DNA from 2 places in the Arthrobacter sp. 9E16 genome. Region 1 is predicted to be linked to the other one. Evidence: riboswitches for the same ligand, from Rfam matches in the RefSeq annotation. Region 1 holds a riboswitch; the other holds the start of a gene.
The links. Region 1 has a riboswitch for cyclic di-AMP ahead of CXR00_RS17045 (NlpC/P60 family protein). Riboswitches for the same ligand answer to the same signal wherever they lie in the genome.

Region 1 (4,403 bases):
GCGGACCCGGATGTACACGCCGCCCGAGCCGAGCTCGGCCGGAGCGACTACCGTGGAGTTTCCGTTGAAGCCGCCGTGGATGGCCTGGCCGTTGCCCACGTAAACAGCAATATGGGCCATACCCATGCCACCGTCTGCGTAGTAGATCAGGTCGCCCGGAACAGCCTGTGAGGCGCTGACGGTGCTGCCCAGGGACAGGTAGCCTGCAGGCCAGTCGTGAAAACTGATTCCTGCAGCAGCCAGTGAGTTGGTAACCAGCATGGTGCAGTCCTGCGACACGCCCAGCTGGGCGTAAGCAGCCGCTGCAATGATGGAAGCCGTACCGGAGGCCGCCGGAGCGCTGTCCTGAACCGGAGCGGGGCTGGCCGAGACGGCAGGCTGCGCACCGTAGCCCGCAGGAGTTGCATCCTGCAGCGGGGCGGCTGCCTGGGACTGCTCTGCCGCGGGCTGCCCTGCCTCGGACTGCCCTGCCTCAGACTGCCCTGCCGGTGTCTGCAGCGCAGTCTGGGACTGCACTGCGATCTCAGGCTGCACTGCTTCAGGAGCCGTAATGACACCGGCAACGGCCGGACGGTCAAAGTTCACGGAAGCAGTGGAAGGAACCGTCAGTTGTGCGGCAGCGGTCAGGTCCAGCGTGCTGGTCTGAACGTCGCGGGCAACATCGGAACCTGTCGCGTTGGCTGCGACACCGGAAGCCAGGACCAGGCCGGATGCGGCAACAACAACAGCCGCCTGCCGTCCCATGGTTCCGGCGTTGGCGGACACTGCCTGGGCAAGTGCACTCAGCGGGGCGGTGCGTTCCACCGGTGCCCGGTGACGGGCACGCTCAGTTGTAGAAGTCATGCGAGTGAAGTCTCCGTTATCTGCAACTGGGCTTAGCTGACGCGGACGAAGCTTGCGCCGCCGAGGTAGGACAGCGGGTGCAGAACGGTGTTCATACCGTCGAAGCCGCCGCTGATTACCTGACCGTTGCCCACGTAGATTGCTACGTGGCCGGAGGTGATGACGAGGTCGCCCGGCTCGGGCGAGCCGACAACAGAGCCGTATGCGAAGAACTGTGCGGGAGCCAGGTCGCCAACCGACTTGCCGACCGAACGCAGTGCATTCTCCACCATGGCGGTGCAGTCCTGGGCAACGCCGATCTGCGAGTAGGCGGAGGCTACCAGGGCCGCGCCAATACCGCTGGCTGCGGGAGCAGGAGCCGAAGCAGCTGCGGGAGCCGGGGTGTTGACGGCCGGAGCCGCTGCCGGTGCCGCGTTGGTGGCGGCCGGGGCTGCGGGCTGGGCCTGAACGGCTACGGCCTGCTGCGCCTGAACGGCGGCAGCCTGCTGGGCCTGAGCTGCCTGCTCCTGGGCTACGGCGGCGGCAGTCGCTGCTGCTTCTTCCGCAGCAACCTGGGCACGGTATTCAGCGCCGGACACAGCGGAGACCGGCTCAATGGTGGCCAGTTCGAAGGGTGCCTGTGCGGAGACCGAAACGGCGCCGGTGGTGGTTACGGCACTGAGCGGCGTGGCCTCGAGTGCCTGACGATCGGTGCTGACGGCTGCCTGGGCGGGAAGACCAGCGGCCAGGACGAGTCCTGAAGCAGCGACGACGACGGCTGCCTGGCGGCCGATGGTTCCCACATTGGAGGTGACGGCCCGGGACAATGCTGAAATTGGGCTCGACTGGACGGTGGCCGCGCGACGGCGGCCGTGAGCTACTGATGACACAAGTTTGCCTCTCCCAATGCCTGCGAGGTGAGCTGTCGGATTCGGATGGGAGTCACCCGGTTGCCGGCTGTGAAGCCTGGCAACTTAACCCCAAGGGCTTCTTGCGAAGCCCGAATTTGGTTCCCCCGCCTCTGCCATGCGATGTTGCGAACGGACCTCGGACAGTGGCAGAGCTCGGCGATCTGTTAGAGGGTGCCCGATCTTTAGGTCGATCAGGCACGAGGATGACCTTACAACAACATTTGGCCAATGTCACGTTCAGGTCACGGAATGGTTATCCTGCGGTCACAGCCAGCCCAGCGGGTCAACAACTTCGCCGTTCACCATGACCTCAAAATGCAGGTGGCAGCCCGTGGAAGCACCGGTGGTACCGCTGGCCCCCACCAGGTCTCCCCGCTCCACGGTGGCTCCCACAGCAACGGCAAGGCTGGACATGTGGTTGTAAGTCGTTTCAACACCGTTACCGTGGTCCACGACCACGCGGTTGCCGCCACCGTAGGCGTGCCAGCCCGAGAAGGTCACGGTCCCGGACGCAGCTGCCGTGACGTCAGTGCCGCAGGCGGCCGAGAAGTCCTGGCCGCGGTGCATCTCGCCCGCGGTGCCCGTGATCGGGCTGACACGGTAGCCGAAGCCCGACGTTTCAACGAGGTCCGCTGCCAGCGGCTTCGCGAGCGTTCCCTTGGCCGCGCCTGCAGAGACCTCCGAACCCGAGGCAACAACCACGTGTCGGAGTTTGGCTTCTGGATCGAATTTGCTGCTGAGCGCGGCGCGTTCAAAGCTGACGGCTGCTTCGGGGTCAGCCGATACCACCGGGGCTTCAACCGCAACAGACTGCAGTTCCTGCACGGGCTCGCTGACGGCGGCGGTGGTGGGGATGGCAACGGTGAGGATCAGGCCGGAGGTTGCCGCCGTGATGGCTACCTTTTGTGCGGTGTCGCCTAGGGTGTGGTTCTTGGTTTCTGCGCGGCGGCGGCCGGAAGTCTGGCCGTTCCGGGGGCGTGGAGCCGGGGCCGGAGCAGACGCGCGGCGCCTGCCCGGGGCAGCATGCTTCGACAAGGTATACCTCTCTCATATGCCTGCGAAGTTAGCTGTCGGATTCGAGTAGAGAAACTCGGCCCCGCACTCACCACCGGCCGCACCACTGGTGCGGCCGCTGTGCTGATGCTGGAGGCTTCACCCCGAGGCAGCCTTGGCTGCCGATTGATGGGTCCTCCGCCCCTGCCTGAAAGTCTGAAATTCCGGGCCAGTGGCAGGGTTCGGCGTAAGGCCCGGATAACGGTGTTATTTCAACGTCAGTAAGTCACTATAGGTTAAGGAAGCCAAAAGAGACCATTCCGTTATCCAGCGGTGGAAACAAACACGTGGTTGGCTACCTCTGGAGGAAGCTCGAGTGCCCCTTCAATTCCTGGTACGCGCACGGAGATGTAGCCGGCCACCGTCTCGGCGGTAAGTTCCGCTCCCGGGCGCAGCCCTGCCTCATCAAGCTGAACGAGCAGCTCGGGTTCCACCTGGACCGGCTCGGCAAGACGAACCAGCTGCAGCTTGGTTCCGGGCTCAGTCGCGGCAACCGCCGCAACCAGGTTGATGACTCCGTGGTGGAAGAGTTCGGCGGCTACTCCGCCAATCTCTTCCAGGCCCGGGATGGGGTTTCCGTACGGCGATTCCGTGGGCCGGCCCAACAATTCGTAAAGGCGCCGCTCCACCCGCTCGCTCATCACGTGTTCCCAGCGGCAGGCTTCATCATGCACATACGCCCAGTCCAAGCCGATCACGTCTGAGAGCAGCCGTTCCGCCAGACGGTGCTTACGCATCACTTCTGTTGCCCGGCGCCGGCCCAGTTCGGTCAGCTCGAGATGCCTGTTCCCGGACACCACCACCAGTCCGTCCCGTTCCATCCGGCCGATTGTCTGGGAAACCGTTGGCCCGGAATGGCGCAGGCGTTCTGCGATCCGCGCCCGGAGCGCAACGATGTTCTCCTCTTCAAGCTCCAGGATGGTCCGCAGATACATCTCAGTGGTATCAATGAGGTCCGTCATGGCAGGGCCGCTCCTATGTATTCGAGGGAAGATCAGGAGAACAACGGCGGGACGCCGCCGCCACAGGTGATTACTGCCAATACGTTACTTCATTGACCCACAGGGCGGATAATTCCAGCAGTGTCCGGCACCTTGCTGAGCGAGTTCACAAATGGCCCGGACACGGCACGGTGGGGCAGAATAAAAGGGCATATCAGAGCACCCTGCCTACCGCTTGGAGCGATACCCCATGGGCGAAACCGCCGCGCTTACGATTCCCGCCGAACTACTCCCCCGGGACGGGCGGTTCGGTGCCGGCCCCTCCAAGGTGCGCCCGGAACAGATGGAAGCACTGTCCCGCGCCGGCTCAAACCTGCTCGGCACCTCCCACCGCCAGGCACCCGTCCGGAATCTTGTGGGGAGCGTCCGGGAGGGACTCTCCAGCCTTTTTCGCGCACCGGACGGCTACGAGGTGGTACTTGGGGTAGGCGGTTCCACCGCATTCTGGGATGTGGCGTCCTTCGGCCTGGTTCGGGAAAAAGCACAGCATTTGTCCTTCGGCGAGTTCGGTTCCAAGTTCGCCGCGGCCACCAACAAGGCTCCGTTCCTCGCGGAGTCCTCCATCATCAAGGCTGACCCGGGAACCCGTCCCGAGGCTGTCGCTGAGGCCGGAGTG
Region 2 (4,403 bases), on a different contig from region 1:
GTGGTGATGATGCTCGGGCTGGCCCAGCGCGCAGCGGAGAGCGATCCCGCCGCCGCAGCGCCGTTCATCAGCCGCGCCCAGGACGCCGCCACCGAGGCACTGGCCGGCCTGCGCGAGGCCGTGCACGATATCTACCCGCCCATCCTTGATGAGCTGGGCCTGGGCGGAGCTGCTTCAGCACTGACCAGCCGCTCTCCCATTCCGTGTTCCCTGGACGTGCACGGCCTGCTGCGCGCTCCTGCGGCTGTGGAATCAGCTGCTTACTTTGTGCTGGCCGAGGCGCTAACCAATGCGGCGAAGCATTCGAATGCGTCGCGAATCGACGTGGTCCTGCGCACGGAGGCCATACCGCGCGAAGATGTACTGGTGATCCGGGTGAGCGACGACGGCGACGGCGGGGCTGCAGTTCCGGCGTATGGTGCAGTGCCCGGCGCCAGCACCGGTCCCGGCCCCGGGGCCGGCAGGGGCACCGGGCTGGCGGGAATTGCCCGCCGGGCCTCCGCTTTTGGCGGCAAGCTGATCCTCAACAGTCCGCAGGGCGGACCAACCGAGCTAAGGGTGGAACTGCCATGCGCCTTCTGATCGCCGAAGATGATGCCCTTCTGCGCGCCGGACTGGAGCTGTTGCTGAAGGGCGAGGGTTTCGAGGTGGTCGGCTCGGCCGACAACGCTGAGGACCTGCTCGCTGCCTTTGAGCCGGGGAGCGCGGACGGGGCGGTCCTCGATGTCCGGATGCCGCCGTCGTTCACTAATGAGGGGCTGCGCGCCGCGCTGGAGATGCGTTCGCGGGTACCGGACTTTCCGGTCCTGGTCCTGTCCTCCTATGTGGAGGACAGATATGCTAGCCGGCTCCTGGCCTCCGGTGCGCAGGGCGTGGGCTACCTGCTGAAGGAACGTGTGGGCAAGGTGGGCGATTTCGTGGACGGCCTGAGGCGTGTCCTGGCCGGCGGAACGGTGATGGACCCGGAAGTCATTGCCCAGCTCTTCAGCCGCCGCGGCACGCAGGACCCGGTGAGGTCGCTGACTCCGCGGGAGTTCCAAGTGCTGGGGCTGGTGGCCGAAGGACTCGGCAACACTGCCATTGCCCAGGCCATTTCCGTTTCCGAAACCGCCGTCAGCAAGCACATCGGCAATATCTTCGCGAAACTCGGTCTTTCTCCGTCCGACAGCGGCCACCGCCGGGTTCTGGCCACATTGGCGTACCTTCGGTCCTAATTGCCTGGGATTTACGGAAAGCATTTGCCGACCCAAGCATTTTTTCTCCTGTGCACCCCGCCTGCACTCTGGACAAACGTGTCATCGGACTGTTCCGCTGATCCTTCCCTCCAGTCCGCTGCTGCACAGCTAACAGGACAGGTAGGCTAAAGAGTGCCCCGGTCCCGGTTGATGCATACCCGGTCCGGCAAGATGACGAGGAAGAGATGAATATGCCAGAGCTTCAAGGGAACGATCCCGACAGTATTCGCCAAGAATTCGGTTACCTCACCGTCGCGGAAATCCTGCAGCTCTGTGCCACCCAGAAGATCCTGGACCCTTCATCCACACTGATTTCCCGCAAAGCACAGCTGGGCGAGGGTAATGTGTTTTATCCCGGAACCGTTATTGCCGTCGACGAACAGAGTTTCTGCGTCATTGGAGACCGGAACATCTTCTATCCGGGCACTTTCCTGTCTGCGGAGGACGGCGGAATGCTTCTGCTTGGCTCCGAAATCACCCTGGGGCCGGGCGGCGTCCAGCTCACGGCGGGCCGGTCGGATGCTGTTGCAGTGGGCGACCGCGCCCGGCTCACCCACGGTGCCGTCGTGACGGGAAGGTCAGTGCTTGGCTCCGGATCGCAGATCGTTGGCGCCGTCCGTGCAGAGTCAGTGGTGCTGGCCGACGGCGGGGACCATGCCTCGCTGCCGGCCGAGAAGCGCGGTTCAGTGCTGAAGGGTTCCGGTGTGGCCCGCGGGCTCCGGCTTGCACCCGGTGACCTGGTGCACGGATTCGGGGAGTTGACCTCCGCCACGCTCGAGCGCCAGACGGATTCACCCGCCTAACGCTCCCCTGCGGGCTGATCGCGGGGATCCGCCCGCTCGCCCTATCCCCCGGTTTCCGGGGGCTCGGCGGCCTATTGTGCCACCGACCACCCATACCACACAGCGGCGCCACTCACACGCCTGTGCGACCTTCGTTACTAAATAGTTATCTTCCCGTAATCCGCTTGTACTGTTGATGCCAAGCCGTTACCTGAAACGGCGCCCTTGACTTGTTACCTAGCTCTGCCGCTGGTCAAGGTCCACAGATTTCACACTTCGGCAGAGGCGGGGGAACCACTTACGGGTTCCTTGAATCCTTGGGGTTAAGTCAGCCGAGGTTTCTTCGGCGGACCGGATGACTCCCATCCGCATCCGACAGCTCACCTCGCAGGTATCGGGAGAGGTAACTCTAATGTTGAACAATACTCGTGGACGCCACCGTGCCGGAAATATCGGACTGTTGGCCGCAATCGCAAACACCGCAAGCAGCAAGGCCCGCACCGTGGGCAGCGCCGCTGCAGTCATGGCGGCAGGCTCCGGCCTGGTGCTGAGCATGGCCGGCCCCGCCTCGGCAGGCGTCATCGCCAACGACTCAACCGAGTCTTACAGCGCTCCTGCGGCTGTCGCCGCACCCGTGGAAACTCCGGCACCCGCCGCAGTCTCCACCGCGTCAACTCACGTTGTCCAGTCGGGCGACACCCTGAGTGCAATTTCAGCCACCTACGGCGTCAGCCTGGACAACGTCCTGGCCCTGAACGGCCTTTCGCTGGAATCCATCATCTACCCCGGTGACGTCATCACGTATGCCGGAGGCGCTGTTGCTGAGGTAGCTGAAGCTGCCTACGCCGCACCCGCCGAAGCTGCCTACGCCGCACCGGCTGAGGCCGCCTACACCGCACCGGCTGAAGCCAGCCCGGCCGCAGCCGACTTCAGCACCTTCAGCACCCCGGCGTCCTCCGTGACCCCGGCTGCTTCCACGGGTGCAGCTGTCACCGGCACGAACTCCATCATGCTGAACTCCGCCTACGCCCAGATGGGCGCCGCCCAGGACTGCACCGTCCTGGTGGAGGTTGCCCTCCGGGCAGCCGGCCACTCGGTGGGCGACCTGGCACCGGCACAGCTGGCTGCTTACGGAACCCCGGTTTCTGACCCCCAGCCCGGCGACATCATCTACTACGCCGACGGCGGCATGGGCCTTGCCCACATCGCCATCTACGTTGGTGACGGCCAGGCCATCCACAGCGGATGGAACGGCAACCAGACTGTCCAGCAGAGCGCCAACGTCGGTTCCGGCGCTGTCTACTACCGCGTAGCGTAATCACGCAGCAGTAGCTCCTAATGGGGCGCAGGAAGCGAACGGACCTGCGCCTCGATAAAGGTAAGAGAACGCCCGGCCAAGTGGCCGGGCGTTCTCTTTTTGGTTAGGGCACGCACCCGGTTGGGGTGCGCCGGTGGACTGAAAAGTCAGGCCGCGGGCTCGTTCTCAGTGTTTTCGTTTTCATCGTTCCCACCGTCTTCATGGTGGTCACCATCGCTGTGTCGGTCCCTGGCCGGGCGGTCTTCATCCGGGGTGCCATCGTCGAACTTGCCATCGTGATGGCGCCCGGCGTGCCCGCGTTCCGGTGCATCCTCTGTGGTGCCGTCGTCGGTGGTTCCGTCGTCGGTGCCTTCCTCGACACCCTTCTTGTCTCCGTTCCCCGGCTCCTGTCCGTCGCCCTGGGCTTCACTGTCGTCGCCACGCATCTTGTGGTCACCGTCAGGCATACCCTTTTCCGGCTTGGAATCAGAGTCTTGGTCCGTGTCCGGGTCCTGCTGGTTTTCCTGCTGTTCGGTCACTGACGCCTGTTCCTGGTCAACGCTGTTGTCACCAGTGGCCAGTCCGGCAAAGAAGGCACCAGCCAGCAGTGCCAGACCTCCCACGACACCAAGAATCCAGCCGAGCGGGCCCCTGACCTTGTCCCGGAAAGCCATTGTGTTTACTCACCTCCAATAGTGGTTTACCTACACAACTATTTTCGGAGCTGATTCTTCGAGGATTCTTAGACTTCCACGGCTCTCGGGTTTCTGCTGCTCAGAACGGGGAATGCTCCCGGGCTGCCGGAAGCCGCACTTCCAGCACACCTCCGGACCCATTCACCGCCGGCAGGGCCCGGACGCTGCCGCCGTACCGTGCCGCAATTTCCGCCACGAGGGCCAGTCCCAGACCGTAATGCCGTGGTCCCGGCGCTTCTTCTGCCCTGTCGCGGGCCGAGGCAAACCGTTCGAAGGCGTGCCGGCTGAAACCGGGCGGAAAGCCAGGTCCGTCGTCGGACACACGAATGACCGCTTCTCCGCCGCTTTTTCGAACCGAGAACCGCACCCGTGAACGGGCATAGTCCAAGGCGTT

Region 2: it holds a riboswitch for cyclic di-AMP, as region 1 does, so the genes downstream of both, CXR00_RS10175 (LysM peptidoglycan-binding domain-containing protein) here and CXR00_RS17045 (NlpC/P60 family protein) in region 1, are expected to answer to the same signal.

What each region holds. Positions count from the first base shown of each region.
Region 1 is NZ_PJIU01000005.1:73,855-78,257, reverse strand. It holds gene CXR00_RS17050 (NlpC/P60 family protein) at 1-843, opposite strand, end outside; gene CXR00_RS17045 (NlpC/P60 family protein) at 876-1,712, opposite strand; cyclic di-AMP (ydaO/yuaA leader) riboswitch at 1,716-1,902, opposite strand; gene CXR00_RS17040 (M23 family metallopeptidase) at 1,998-2,768, opposite strand; cyclic di-AMP (ydaO/yuaA leader) riboswitch at 2,771-2,984, opposite strand; gene CXR00_RS17035 (metal-dependent transcriptional regulator) at 3,050-3,748, opposite strand; gene serC (phosphoserine transaminase) at 3,978-4,403, shown strand, end outside.
Region 2 is NZ_PJIU01000002.1:750,292-754,694, forward strand. It holds gene CXR00_RS10160 (histidine kinase) at 1-582, shown strand, start outside; gene CXR00_RS10165 (response regulator transcription factor) at 570-1,214, shown strand; gene CXR00_RS10170 (hypothetical protein) at 1,427-2,038, shown strand; cyclic di-AMP (ydaO/yuaA leader) riboswitch at 2,275-2,425, shown strand; gene CXR00_RS10175 (LysM peptidoglycan-binding domain-containing protein) at 2,430-3,335, shown strand; gene CXR00_RS10180 (hypothetical protein) at 3,482-3,988, opposite strand; gene CXR00_RS10185 (HAMP domain-containing sensor histidine kinase) at 4,089-4,403, opposite strand, start outside.